DNA from 2 places in the Niveispirillum sp. KHB5.9 genome. Region 2 is predicted to be linked to the other one. Evidence: riboswitches for the same ligand, from Rfam matches in the RefSeq annotation. Region 2 holds a riboswitch; the other holds the start of a gene.
The links. Region 2 has a riboswitch for cobalamin ahead of ACM9HJ_RS28420 (HupE/UreJ family protein). Riboswitches for the same ligand answer to the same signal wherever they lie in the genome.

Region 1 (7,326 bases), on a different contig from region 2:
TTCGCCGCCGCCGAACCGGCGCTGGATGCGCTGAAGCAAGGCGGGGCCGACCTGCTGGTCACCGATGTGCGCCTGCCGGGGATGGATGGGCTGGCGCTGCTGAAATCGGCTTTGCAGGTCGATGCCGGGCTGCCGGTGATCCTGATGACCGGGCATGGCGACATCGCCATGGCGGTGGGCGCCATGCGTGACGGCGCCTATGATTTCATCGAGAAGCCGTTCGCGTCCGACCGGCTGGTCGCCACGGTGGTACGGGCGCTGGAAAAGCGGCTTCTGTCGGCGGAGGTGGGCGCGCTGCGCCAGGAACTGGCGCGTCAGGATGGGCTGGATGCCGCCCTGCTGGGACGGTCGGCCCCGATGCTGGCGGTGAAGAAGCTGATCCGGCAGGTGGCGGATACCGGTGCCGACATCCTGATCCTGGGCGAGACGGGCAGCGGCAAGGAGATGGTGGCCAGGGCCCTGCACCAGTTCTCATCCCGCGCCTCCAAGCCGTTCGTCGCCATCAATTGCGGGGCGATCCCCGACAGCATGGTGGAAAGCGAGCTGTTCGGGCATGAGGCTGGCGCCTTCACCGGCGCGGCCAAGACTCGCATCGGCAAGCTGGAATTCGCCGATGGCGGCACCGTGTTCCTGGACGAGATCGAGAGCATGCCGCTGGCAGCCCAGGTGAAGCTGCTGCGGGTTTTGCAGGACCGCAAGGTCGAGCGGCTGGGTTCCAACCGGTCGATCGCTCTGGATATCCGTTTCGTGGCGGCGACGAAGGAGGATCTGGGGGCGCTGTCGCGGCAGGGACGGTTTCGCGAGGATCTGTATTTCCGCCTGAACGTCGTGCCCCTGACCCTGCCGCCGCTGCGCGACCGGCGCGAGGATGTGGGCATGCTGCTGGACCATTTCCTGCTGGCCGCCGGCGACCGGCTGGGACGGGCGCCGGTGGTGGTGCCGGCGGCCGACCGCCAGGCGCTGCTGGCCCATCGCTGGCCGGGCAATGTTCGCGAGCTGCGCAATGTCGCCGACCGCATGGCCCTGGGCCTGCCGGCGCTGCTGGGTGGTGTGCCGGGTGAGGTGGGATTGGCGGCCCAGGTGGAGGCGTTCGAGCGGCAGCTGATCAGCGCCGCCCTGGCCGACCACAAGGGCGATGTCGCGGCGGCGGCGGAGACGCTGGCGGTGCCGCGGAAAACGCTCTACGACAAGCTGAAGCGTTTCGGGGTCGAAATAGATGATTTTCGATAATTGTCATCATTCCGGATTCAAAATAATACTTTAGCGCGAAAATGACCACAACCCCGCGTTGACGGGATTGGCATATGCCCATATAAACCTGAACGATAATATGTTCGGGGGAGAGGCATCATGCTGCAGAATGTTGTGCCGTCGCGCCGCAATTTCCTGGTGGGGTTGGGGAAGTTCGCGGCGGTGGCGCCGCTGGTCCCGTCGCTGCCCTGGGCAGCGACGGCACTGGCCGCCACACCGCGCGATGCCTGTCCGCCGCCATCGGCCTGGAAGGACCTGGCGGCCCAGGTCAGCGGCGGGGTGCTGACGCCACTGGACCCGTTCTTCGGTGATGTCTGCCGGCCCAACAATCTGCGCTACGGCACCTTGCCCATGGGCATCGCCCGCTGTCTGAAGACGGAGGATGTGCAGGCCGCCATCCGCTGGGTCAAGCAGCAGGGGCTGCCCTTCCGCGTGCGGTCGGGCGGGCATAATTATGCCGGATATTCGGCCACCAATGGCCTGCTGATCGACATGTCGCTGATGGCGGGTGTCGAGGTTCTGGACAAGAAGAACGGCATCGTCCGGGTCAAGGGCGGCACCATCAATTCCCTGGTCTATAAGGAGCTGGAACGGTTGGGCCGTACCATCACCCATGGCCGCTGCGACGCGGTGGGGGCGGCGGGGTTCCTGCTGGGTGGCGGCATCGGTTTCAACATGCGCCGCTACGGGGTGGCATCCGACCTGCTGCGGTCCACGTCGCTGGTCACCGCCGACGGGGAACGCCATGAGGCCGATGACAAGCAGGACAGCGGCCTCTATTGGGCCTGCCGGGGCGGAGCCGGGGGCAATTTCGGCATCAATACCGACTTCACCCTGCAGACCTTTCCCGTCGATACGGTGTCGGTCTGTCAACTGACCTGGACCAAGGACCAGGCCGGGGTGGTGTATGACCTGCTGCAGCGGCTGCCGGCGGCGCCCGACAGTTTCGGCAGCAAAATCAACATCACCCTGCCCAGCATCCAGCAGCGGTGCCAGGGTGTGGGCAGCAACGTGTCGATCCTGGCGCAGCTGCACAAGACCAAGGGCACCAGTCTGAAGCAGATATTCGGCCCCCTGTGGGAACGTGCCGACAAGCGCACCGTGCACGAGGACATCCCCTATTGGGTGGCCCAGGATTTCCTGTCGGAAGAGACCTTCCCTTATTATTATCAGGAGAAATCCAGCTACATGCATTCCGCCCGCATCACCCGCGCGGCGGTGGATGCGATGTTCGAGGCGGCGAAGGCCATGCCCGGCACCTCCATGCCCGTGGCGTTCAAGTTCTTCCAGACGGGCGGGGTCATCAATGATGTGAAACCCGACGCCACGGCTTACGTCCATCGCGGCTACGACTGGCTGTTCTCGGTGGAAATGAACTGGTGGCAGACGTCCGATCCGCAGGGGCTGATCGACGAGAACCTGGCCTGGCAGAAGGATTTCTACGCCCTGGCCAACAAGACCTGTTCGGCGATCGGCGCCTATCAGAACTTCCCCGACCCGACCCTGGATGACTGGGCCGGCGCCTATTACGGCGCCAACTATACCCGCCTGCGCGAAGTGAAGAAGCAGGTCGATCCGGACAGCTTCTTCAATTACGGGCAGGGTATTAAACCCATTTAAAGGCTCCCTCAGTCGCCGGGCGCCGCCATCCGGCGGCTTGGCTACGCCGCACGTGCGGCGCGGCGGCGATCGCCGCCGACCTGATCCCAATGACCCAGCTCATCGGGATCAGGAGAGGGTAGCCTCTTCCACGGTCCATGCCGCCCCCACGGGGGTGGCATGCCGGGCGTCGATAAGGGTTCCCTTGCGCCCCCTTCGCAGGCGCGGTAAGACCCGTTCATCGATGGTTCCCCTTGCAAAAGGGGTGAAAAGGGAATGCGGTTAAATTCCGCGGCTGCCCCCGCAACTGTAAGCGGTTAGCGAAGCCCGACATGGCCACTGGGAAACTGGGAAGGCCGGGCTGACGCTGTGACCCGCGAGCCAGGAGACCTGCCATCGGCAATGCGTCGCGCGGCCATTGGGCGGGGTGCCCCGATGGGACGGTTTACCGTTTCGCGCCGGCGCTTCCGAGGGAGTGCGCGGGTGGAACGGCTTTGTAGAAAGGGCCTGCTTCAGGCCATCGCCAGGACCAGATAACGGTGTGAAGGCAGGTGTTCCCGGCAATGGGGGCGCTGTCGATGCCGGCTGCATGCGCATCCTCCGGATTCGTCAGAAAAAGAACGGATCGGAGTCTTAGAAGTGAGCCGAATTAACCTTTTCCGCGCCACCCTGCTGGGTGCCGCCGCCATCCTGTCCGCCACGGCCGCCCTGGCCGAGCCGACCCAGGTGGCAGAGATCATCGTCACCGCCAACAAGGTGCCGACGGCACAGGCGCGCGTGGGCAGCACCGTCAATGTCATCGACAGTGCCGAGATCGAGCGCCGGCAGCAGGTGCAGGCCATCGACCTGCTGAAGCGCCTGCCGGGCGTGTCCATCTCCCGCAATGGCGGGTTGGGCAGTACCTCTACCGTCCGCCTGCGCGGATCGGAAGCCGGCATGGTCAAGGTGCTGATCGACGGCGTGGAAGTGAACGACGCGTCGGGTGCGAACAACGAGTTCGACTTCAACAGCCTGATGACCGGCGATATCGAGAAGATCGAGGTGCTGAAAGGCCCGCAGAGCGCGCTTTACGGCAATGACGCCATGGCCGGCGTGATCAATTTTATCACCCGTCGCGGCGAAGGCGAGACCAGGATTCGCGGCACCATCGAAGGCGGTTCCTATGGCACGTTCCGCCAGCAGGCCACGCTGACCGGCGGCACCGAACAGGCCGATTACGCCCTGTCGGCATCCAACCTGTCCACCGATGGCTTCTCCCGCACCTTCGTGGGTGACGAGAAGGACGGCACCGATGCCCGCTCCGTCAGCGGCCGCGTCGGTTTCCAGGCCAGCGAGATCCTGCGCTTCGACCTGAATGCCGGCTGGTCCTGGCTGGACACCGAATTCGATCCGTTCGGCGGCGACGGCCCGTCGGACCAGGAGAAGGAGACGTGGCAGGTGCGAGGGAGCACCAGCCTGTCGCTGCTGGATGGCAAGTTCGAGAACAGCCTGGCCGCCAGCTATGCCAGCACTGACCGCGATTTCGACGAGCCCACGGGCTTCTACCGCTTCTCCACCTTCGACAGCCGCCGCAAGGCGCTGGATTATCAGGGCAACCTGCATGTCCGGACCAAGGACATCGCCACCATCGGCCTGTCGGTGGATGAGGAGGATGCCAAGACCACCAACACGGCGGGTACCGCCACGACCACCGGCCTGGATGACAGCGTCACCACCAAGTCGGCCTTCGCCCAGTATCAGGCGGCCCTGACCGACGATCTGACCGTCACCCTGGGCGGCCGCATCGATGATCATGAACAGTTCGGCACCGAGGGCACCTGGCGCGCCACGGGTGCGTACGAGGTCCCGGCCACGGGCACCATCCTGCGCGCCTCCTATGGCACCGCCAACAAGGCGCCGACGCTGTACCAGCTCTACGACCCGTTCTATGGCAATACCAGCCTGAAGGCGGAAGAGGGCAAGGGCGTGGATGCCGGCTTCGAACAGCCGCTGCTGGATGGCAAGGTCAGCTTCGGCGCCAGCCTGTTCCGCAATGTCTATGACAATATGATCGCGTTCTCCAACGGCTATATCAACGTGGCCAAGGCGCGGACCAAGGGTGTGGAGCTGACCTTCCAGGCGCAGCCCATCGACAGCGTGCTGATCCAGGCCAATTACACGTATCTGGAGGCCAAGGACCGCCGCACGGGCCGTGACCTGCCGCGCCGTCCGCAGGACACGATCAACGCATCGGTGGACTGGACCGTCGCCCAGGGCATCGATCTGGGGGCTGCCCTGCGCTATGCCGGCAAGCAGCGTGATACGGCGTCCGCCACCTCGCCCATCCTGGACGAATACACCGTCGTGGACTTCACCGCCCGCTGGGCCGTGCTGGATAATCTCAGCCTGTTCGGCCGGGTGGAGAACCTGTTCGATGAGGATTACCAGGAGGTTCGCACCTATCGTGCGCCGGGCCGGTCGGCCTTTGGCGGTGTGACGGTGACGTTCTGATGCGGACCGGCGTCGCCCTTCTGCTGGCGGCCCTTGTGGCCTCCCCGGTGGGGGCGGCGCCGGCTTCTCGCGTAGTCTCCTTATCGCTCTGCGCCGATCAGTTCCTGCTGGCGCTGGGGGCCCGCGACCAGATCGCGGGCCTGACGCGGCTGGCGGGCGATGAGCATCTGTCGCCCTATGCGGCGCAGGCCGAGGGCATCGCCACCCATGACGGGACGGCGGAAGCGGTGCTGATGCTGAAGCCCGATCTTGTGGTGGCCGGCGGCTATTCCCGCGCCCAGACGGTGGGCATGCTGGAAAGGCTGGGTGTGCCGATCCTGAAGCTGAAATCGGCGCAGCGGCTGGACGAGATCCCGGCGCAGATCGAACAGGTGGCCAAGGCCCTGGGCAAGGAGGCCGAGGGCAAGCGGCTGGCCGATGATCTGCGGGCGCGGCCGGCCGGCGGCGGGCCGGGTCCACGGCCTACGGCGGCGTTATACCGGCCGGGCGGAGAGGTGCCGGGCACGCGCGGCATCGTCAATGACATGATGGCGGCCGCGGGGCTGGAGAATATCGGCGGGCGGATGGCCGGCCGGCCGAATGGGCGGGTGGCGGTGGAAACACTGCTGCTGTCGCCGCCGGACCTGCTGGTGGTGGACAGTCTGCGCCCCGACCGGCCCGGCATCGGGCAATCGGTGCTGGAACACCCGGCCCTAACGCGGGCGCGCGGCGGGATGGCGGTGGCGGGGTTCCCCATCTCCTACTGGCTGTGCGCCACGCCGGCGTCGATCGAGGGGGTGGATTTGCTGAAGCGGGTGGCGGGGGAAGCGTTGGGGGAGGGGAAATGAGGATGGCCGTCAGTATGGAAGCGCCCTCGTTCCCGCTTTCTCCACCGTCACCCCGGCGAAAGCCGGGGCCCAGTACTGAGCGGCGTCAGCCGCGACATGAGTCATATCGGCGCTATCGCGCCTTACGCTGGGCCCCGGCTTTCGCCAGGGTGACGGTGGATGAGGCTGGAATGTCGGGAGACGCCACATGACCACCCTCACACAACCGGTGCCGGCAGCAAGCGCCCGGCTGCCCATCCTCCCCCTTCTCCTGATCCTCTTCCCCCTCCTGCTCTCCGCTTCCTTCCTGGTCGGACCGGCGGACGTACCGGCGGGTGAGCTGCTGTCGGGCCTGTTTTCCGACCAGACCAGCCCCGCCGCCCTGATCGCGCGGGAAATCCGGCTGCCGCGCGCTCTGCTGGGGGCGCTGGTGGGTGCCGGGCTGGGCATGGCGGGGGCGGCGTTGCAGGGCTATCTGCGCAACCCGCTGGCCGAACCGTCGCTGATCGGCGCGTCGTCGTCCGCCTCGCTGGGGGCGGTGCTGGCCATCTATTTCGGGCTGTCGGCGACGGCACCGCTGGCCCTGCCGCTGGCGGGGATGGCGGGGGCCGCACTGGCCATGGGGTTGATCCAGGGGCTGGCGGGGCGGGATGCGTCGGTGCTGATGCTGATCCTGGCAGGCCTGGCGGTGCAGACGCTGGCAGGGTCGCTGACGTCGCTGGCGCTCAACCTGGCGCCCAATCCGCATGCGGCACTGGAGATCGCCTTCTGGCTGCTGGGTAGCCTGACCGACCGGACCAACGACCATCTGCTGGTCTCCGCACCCTTCATCCTGGCCGGCATCATCGTGCTGGGCGGCAGCGGGCGGGCGCTGGATGCGCTGGGGCTGGGGGAGCGCACGGCGGCCAGCTTGGGCGTGGATCTGAACCGGCTGCGCTGGCGGGTCATTTCCGGCACGGTGCTGGCCGTGGGGGCGGCGGTGGCGGTGACGGGCAGTATCGGGTTCGTCGGGCTGGTCGTGCCGCACCTGCTACGCCGGGTGACGGGCAACCAGCCGTCGAAGCTGCTGTGGCCATCGGCGCTGGCCGGGGCTTGCCTGCTGATCGCGGCGGATATCATGGTGCGTCTGCTGCCCACCAATGACGAATTGAAACTGGGCGTCGTGACCGGTTTGATCGGC
Region 2 (7,326 bases):
ATGACCGGATCGCACCACGCATCGCCGCCAGTGCCGATGCGGAGATGGCGGCGCTGCTGGCGGGGCTGGACGGGCGTTTCGTGCGGCCGGGTCCGGGCGGGTCGCCGTCACGCGGCCGGGCCGACACGTTGCCCAGCGGGCGCAACCTGTTTGCACTCGATCCGCGTGCCGTGCCCACGCCCACCGCCTGGGCCCTGGGCTGGAAGGCGGCGGATGGGGTGCTGACCCGGCATTTGCAGGACCAGGGCGATTGGCCCAAGCGGCTGGTGGTCGATTGCTGGGGCAGTCCGGCCCTGCGCACGGGTGGGGAGGATCTGGCCCTGGCCCTGGCGCTGCTGGGCGTGCGCCCCTGCTGGGAGGGGGCGTCGGGCCGGGTGACGGGGATGGAACTGCTGCCGGCCGGAGTGCTAGGCAGACCGCGGGTGGATGTCACCCTGCGCATCTCCGGCCTGTTCCGCGACATGTTTGCCCAGCAGCTGGCGCTGTTCGACCGCGCCGTGGCGGCCGTCGCTGCACTGGCGGAGGGGGAGGACATCAACCCGCTGGCCCTGCATGTGCGGCGGGAGGCGGGGGATCTGGTGGCAACGGGCCTGCCGGTGGATGTGGCCGAACGGCACGCGACGGCGCGTATCTTCGGTGCGGCGGCCGGTGCCTATGACGGGGCCGTGGGCGCGCTGATCGCCGATGGCGGCTGGCATGGACGGTCGGAACTGGGGGCCTCCTATCTGGATGGTTCCTGTCATGCCTATGGGCAAGGGCTGGACGGTGTACCACTGCCCCTGCAATGGCGCCGGCGGGTACAGGGCAGCGACGCCCTGGTGCATGCCCAGGACCATCACGACAATGATATCCTGAACAATGACGGCATGATCGCGTTCGAGGGCGGGTTCGCGGCGGCGGCGGAAAGTCTGGGAGCCGATCCGGCCATTTACCATCTTGATACTGCGGACTCCGAACGAACTACGGTGCGGACCCTGGTGGAGGAAGTGACGCGAACCCTGCGCGGCCGCGCCGCCAACCCGCGCTGGATCGCCGCCATGACGCGCCATGGCTATGCCGGAGCGGCGGAGATGGCGGTGGCCGTGGACAGCGCCTTCGCGCTCGCCGCCCTGGCCGGCGCCGTGCGGTCGCACCAGTTCGACCTGTTGTTCGATGCCTATGTGGCCGATGTCGCGGTGTCGGATTTCCTGCGAGCGGAGAACCCGGCGGCAGCCGGGCACATCGCAACCCGGCTGGAGGAAGCCATGCGCCGCGGCCTCTGGCATCCGCGCCGCAACAGCACACGCGCCGATCTGACCCGGTTGAAGGCCGGTTACGGTGACTGAAGCGGCGGCAGGCGGGCGATAAGGCCTTTTTTCAGGGCCGGCGGTCGCTCGCGCCAGGGCAGCAGCCCGTCCGTCGATACCGCCAGCAGGCGGGCGGCGGCCAGCAGGTCGGCGGGGCCGGTGACGGGATCGATTTCCCCGAACAGATATTGCCAGCGCCCGGCACATTGCAGCGCCACCGAGGGGCCGCGATTGCAATTGCCCAGGCAATCCACCACCTGCACCGCAACGTCACCGGGCTCCACCGCACACAGGCCCTGGGACAGCACCACACCCGGCCGCTGTTCGGGGGGCAGGTCGGGATTGCTTCCCCGGCAGGACCGGCAGACAGAAACGGTGGGGCGGGGGGCGTTCGGGTCGGTCATGGGCCGGCAATAGACCGGTGGCACTCCCGCTTGTCAACCATGCCGGGTCCGGTCCATAGTGCCGCCGCTTCCAACGGTTGCCGGTTTCAATACCGGCATGAAAAGGGAACGCGGGACGGGCCGGACCTCCACCAGCCTTGCGCCGCGGCTGCCCCCGCAACTGTGAGCGGCGAGCATCATGTCCATCATGCCACTGGCCCCTTCAAGGCCGGGAAGGCGGATCGGGTGCGCCATCAGCCGCAAGCCAGGAGACCTGCCGGTGGAACCATAGCCAAGACCGTCCTCGGAGGGAGGACGCAAAGGAGGAAGTATGTCGCTTCTGTTCCGCCGCGCCACGGCCTGCGGCGCCGCCTTGTCCAGTGTCGTCCTGGCTGCCAGCCCGGCCTTCGCCCATCACATGATGGATGGCGAAATGCCCGCCACCTTCACCCAGGGTCTGCTGTCCGGCCTGGGCCATCCGATCATCGGGCCGGACCATCTGGCCTTCATCCTGGCCGCCGGTCTGGCCGTGGCCGTTGCCCGGCTGCCCCTGATGCTGCCGGTGCTGTTCGTGGCCTTGTCCTGCCTGGGCGTGGGCGTGCATGTCGCAGGCATGAACCTGCCGGCGGCAGAGATCGTCGTGGGCCTGTCGGTGCTGGTGGCCGGCGGGGCGATCGCCAGCGGCCGGGCCCTGCCCGTGGCGGCCTGGGCCGTGCTGTTCGCGATTGCCGGCCTGTTCCATGGCTACGCTTACGGTGAGTCGATCTTCGGGGCGGAGACGACGCCGATCGTGGTCTACCTGCTGGGGCTGGCGGTGATCCAGTCGGTGATCGCGCTGGGTGCGGCGCTGCTGCTGCGTCACCGCGCTTGGATCGCCGGCAAGCTGCCGCGCCTGCTGGGCGGGGCGGTTGCCCTGGTCGGGCTGGCGGCGTTGGCCGGTCAGGTCTGAGCGGGCAAGTCTTCCGCGATGGCGACAAGCGCCTCGGCTTTCACCACCACGATATGCTGACGCGCGCCGGCGGTGACGCCGGCACTTTCCCAGGCGGACAGGATGCGGCTGACCGTGTGCAGGGTGGTGCCGGTCAGCTCCGCCAGATCCTGGCGGGTGAGGGGGAAGTCGATCTCCACCCCGACTTCCACCGCCCGCCCGGCCTGCCGCGCCAACCGCAGCAGCGTATAGGCGACGCGGCGTTCCACCCGCTGGGTGGATAATTGCCTGACGCGGGTGTGCATATCTTCCAGCCGGTTGCCCAGCATAGCCATGGTGTTCAGGGCGATGCGCGGGTGGGCCAGCATCAGTGCCTTCATGCTGTCCACCGACCAGACCAGTTCCACGCTGTCGGTGACGGCGATGGCGTCGCCGGGATATCCGGACAGGAACATGGCGAGCGTGCCATACATCTCCCCCGGCCCCACGAACTGCACCACCACCTGCTGCCCGTCGGGACCGGTCTGCTGGATCTTGATGCGCCCGTCGATCAGGGCGTGGCAGGTGGTGGCCACGTCGCCCTGCTTGAAGACGATGCTGCCCTTGGGCACCAGCCGCGCCTGGCCCTGCGCCATCACCGCGCCCAGGACCTGTTCATCCAGGCCCGCGAACATCTGCATGGCGCGCAGCAGGGAAGGATCGGGCTTGGGCTTTTCCATGGGGTCATCATACCGGCTTGCGGAAGCGGCCAGCATAGACGAAACGCCATGGGCTTTCACCCTGGCCGACCATCGGCGCGCGGCAGGACCAGGATCGGAGCATAGACCAGCAGGTAAAGCCCGAAAGCCGCCAGCCAGCAGGTGCCGGCGATGGCATGGGCCAGCATCGGGTCGGGCAGGACGGGTGCCGCCACCCGCACGCCCGCCGCCAGCGTCAGCAGCAGATAGGTCGCCACCGTGGGCCTTGCCGCCACGATATCGCGGCCGGTATGGCCCAGTGCCGCGCGCGACATCACGGCCAGGATCATGGTGGCGAAGGCGCCCGCCGTGATGGCATGCGTCCAGGCCTGCCCCAGCCCGATCCCCACCAGCAGCCAGGCCGCCTTTAGCAGCAGCCCCACCGGTATCCAGGCATAGGCCAGGTGCAGCACCCACAGGATCGGCTGGCCCAGGGTCTTCAGCCCATGCCAGCGCGACAGGCGCAGCCCATGGGCGATGGCGGCCACCAGGGCGGCGATGCCGGGCAGGATACCGTCAGGCTGCACCATGTCGGCCACGACCATCAGCACGATGCCGGCCAGCGCCGCCCTGTCGACCCAGCCGAAGGGGGCGATCTCCACGGGTCGTCCGATCCGGCGCAGGGCGCTGCTGGTGAAGGAGGGGACGATGCGGCCACCGATCAGCGACACCATCAGCAACACCATGCCGATGCCCAGCGCCTTGCCATGGGTCCAGGCCCCCGCCAGCAGGTTCAGCCGGTCCAGGTGGTAGAGCGCTCCGGCCACCGTCAGGAACCCCAGCAACAACACCAGCACATAATTGCGCTTCGTCCGCGCCTTGATGATCGACGGCAGGACCAGGGCGGCCAGGGAAGGGAAGAAGGCCAGATCGATGATCGCGGCCGGTACCGCCGGCAGCGGCGCCAGCGGGTTCAGCGCCAGCCGGCCGGCCAGCCACAGGCCGGCCAAGGCCATCAGCCGTCCGCCGGCAAAGCCGCGCTCCCCCGTCCAGTTCGGCACCGCCGTCAGCAGGAAGCCGGCGATGGCGGCCGCAGCGAAGCCGAACAGCATCTCATGCGCATGCCAGGCCACGGGATCGCCCAGCCCCTGTGGCCTGGCACCGGTGCGCAACACGATCAGCCACGAGGTGACGGCGGCCACGGCATGCAGCCCCGCCGCCAGGAAGAAGGGCCGGAACCCATAGGCGAAAAGCGCCAGCCGGGCGGGCGGTGGAGACGAGATATCTTCAAAACGGGCGGACATTCCGGGGCCTCGGGGGCTATAAGGACAAGCCCCATCCTAGGCCGGGACGCATCGATCGAATTTGCGCCAGCGCAAACAGAATCATGCGGGCGGGGAACGGTTGGGACCCGTCGGCATCATTTCTGTTGCCAAAAATTATCATACTAATCATACCCAGGTAACGATCTCAGATAATCAATTCGGGGGGAGATGATGTCGCGTTCCGCATACCTGTCCGGTCTGGCCCTGGCCGTCGGTTTCGCCACCGGAGCCTATGCTGCGCCGGAGCCCAAGGTGGAGCCGGTGCAGATCGATCCCTCCCGCCCCGATTGGGAGAACCCGGTGGTCAATGAACGCGGCCGCCTGCCGGCCAGCGCCACCATGTTCCCGTATGAGACGCGGGAAGCGGCATTGGCCGGCAACCGGGCGGCATCGGCGCGGCATCTGTCGCTGGACGGGCTGTGGAAGTTCAACTTCTCCCCCTCCGCCCTGGCGCTGCCCGCCGGGTTCGAGAAGCCGGATTACGACGTCTCCGCCTGGAAGGAGATCAAGGTGCCGGCCATGTGGCAGGCCGAAGGGTACGATCAGGCGCGTTTCAACAATGTGATCTATCCCCACCCGCCCAACCGGCCGCTGATCCCGCATGAGATGAACAGTGTCGGCTCCTACCGTCGCGATTTCGACCTGCCGGCAATCTGGGACAGGCAGGATGTCATCCTGCATATCGGTGCCGCCGGTGCCGCCTATTATGTCTGGGTCAACGGGCAGAAGGTGGGTTACGCAGAGGACAGCAAGCTTCCCAGCGAATTCGACGTCACCCGCTTCCTGAAGCCCGGTCGCAACATGGTGGCCATCCAGGTGTTCCGCTGGTCCGACGGTTCATACCTGGAGGATCAGGATTTCTGGCGGGTATCGGGGATCGAACGCTCCGTCCGGCTGGTTGCCGCACCCAAGACCCGTGTCCGCGACCTGTTCGTGCGCGCCGGCCTGGACAAGGATTATCGCGACGGCATCCTGTCCGTCGATGTCGCCATCACCCCGTCGCAGCAGACTTCCACGGCGCGCGTTACCCTGTTCGATGGCGGGCGGGAAGTGCTGGTCAAGCAGGTGAGGGTCGGGTCGGGCAAGGCGGAACGCACCGTCACCTTGAACGCGACCGTGCCGGGGGTGAAGTCCTGGACGGCGGAGACGCCCAACCTCTATACCGCCCTGGTCGAGTTGCTGGACGCGCAGGGCCGCGTGCTGCAGGCCACGCCGCAGCGTGTCGGCTTCCGCACCGTGGAAATCCGGGACGGTCAGGTGAAGGTGAATGGCAAGCCCATCACCATCCGCGGCGTGAACCGGCATGAACATGATCCGGAGACGTTCCACATCATCTCCGAAGAGAGCATGCGCCGCGACATCGAACTGATGAAGCAGAACAATTTCAACGCGGTGCGCACCTCGCACTATCCCAACGATCCGCGCTGGTACGAACTGGCCGATGAGTACGGCCTCTACGTCATGGGCGAGGCGAATATCGAGAGCCACGCCTATATGGATTATGCCAACAAGAACCCGGAATTGCGGGAGAAGCTGCAGATCGGTTTCGATCCCGCCTGGGATCAGGCCCATATCGACCGCGTGGTCAACATGGTGGAGCGGGACAAGAACCATCCCTCTATCATCTTCTGGTCGCTGGGCAACGAGGCGGGAATCGGTCCGGCGTTTGAGAAGGCCGCCGCCGCCGTGCGCAAGCGCGATCCGGGCCGCCTCGTCTCCTACCTGGGCTGGGGCACGCTGGATTGGGACCACCGGCCCAACACCTATGTCGATATCTATGCGCCCATGTATGACGATATCGAGAAGATGGTGGACTGGGCCACCGATCCGGCCCGCACCCAGCCGATGATCCAGTGCGAATATGCCCATATGCAGGGCAATTCTGGCGGCAATTTCAAGGATTACTGGGATGTGATCTATCGTTATCCGGAAAAGCTGCAGGGCGGCTTCATCTGGGATTGGGTGGACCAGTCCATGTATCGCTACACCAAGGATGGCAAGCGTTACTGGGGTGATGGCGGCGAATATGGCCCGAACCCCGGCGGCGATATCGAATTCGGTGACGGGCTGATCCAGCCCGACCGCACGCCCAACCCGCATCTGTATGAGGTGGCCAAGGTCCAGTCGCCCGTGCAGTTCGAAGGCTTCGATCCCGCCACCGGCCGCGTCACCGTGCTGAACCGCCACGATTTCCGCGACCTGTCGGGCTTCAGCCTGGATTGGGTGGTGGAGGTCGATGGTTCGCCGCTGGCCAAGGGGGAGGTGGAGACGCCTGCCATCCCCGCCCGTGGCCAGGGAGTGATCACCCTGCCGCTGCCCAAGGTGAAACCGGTGCCGGGGGTGGAATATCTGGTCACCATCCGGGTCCGCGCCCGCGAAGGGGCCATCCCCCTGGTACCGGCGGGCCATGTGGTCGGGTGGGACCAGTTCACGCTCGCCACCTCCCCGGCGGAGATTGCCGCGCGGTCGGGCAAGGTCGCACTGGAGCAGCGGGATGAGGAGGTGCGCCTGTCGGCCGCCGGGGCGGAACTGGTGATCGACAAGGCCACGGGCCTGGTGAAGCGCTATGGCAAGGATGGGCGCATATTGCTGACCGGCGGGTCGCCCAATTTCTTCCGGGCCGAAACCGACAATGACACGGCCACCGCCATCGTGGCGCAGCAGCGCGGCTGGAAGCGGATGACGGAAGCGCGCGATGTGCGCAATATTGCCGCCGGCAAGCAGGGT

Region 1: linked by a shared signal. The riboswitch ahead of ACM9HJ_RS00035 (TonB-dependent receptor plug domain-containing protein) and the one ahead of ACM9HJ_RS28420 (HupE/UreJ family protein) in region 2 are both predicted to bind cobalamin.

What each region holds. Positions count from the first base shown of each region.
Region 1 covers NZ_JBLTYX010000001.1:5,532-12,857, forward strand. Annotated here, with positions in the region: gene ACM9HJ_RS00025 (sigma-54-dependent transcriptional regulator) at 1-1,230, shown strand, start outside; gene ACM9HJ_RS00030 (FAD-binding oxidoreductase) at 1,351-2,871, shown strand; cobalamin riboswitch at 3,079-3,263, shown strand; gene ACM9HJ_RS00035 (TonB-dependent receptor plug domain-containing protein) at 3,490-5,340, shown strand; gene ACM9HJ_RS00040 (ABC transporter substrate-binding protein) at 5,340-6,167, shown strand; gene ACM9HJ_RS00045 (FecCD family ABC transporter permease) at 6,355-7,326, shown strand, end outside.
Region 2 covers NZ_JBLTYX010000029.1:43,307-50,632, reverse strand. Annotated here, with positions in the region: gene cobN (cobaltochelatase subunit CobN) at 1-1,325, shown strand, start outside; gene ACM9HJ_RS28425 (DUF1636 family protein) at 1,313-1,690, opposite strand; cobalamin riboswitch at 1,748-1,966, shown strand; gene ACM9HJ_RS28420 (HupE/UreJ family protein) at 2,001-2,618, shown strand; gene ACM9HJ_RS28415 (Crp/Fnr family transcriptional regulator) at 2,609-3,316, opposite strand; gene ACM9HJ_RS28410 (NnrS family protein) at 3,373-4,578, opposite strand; gene ACM9HJ_RS28405 (glycoside hydrolase family 2 TIM barrel-domain containing protein) at 4,771-7,326, shown strand, end outside.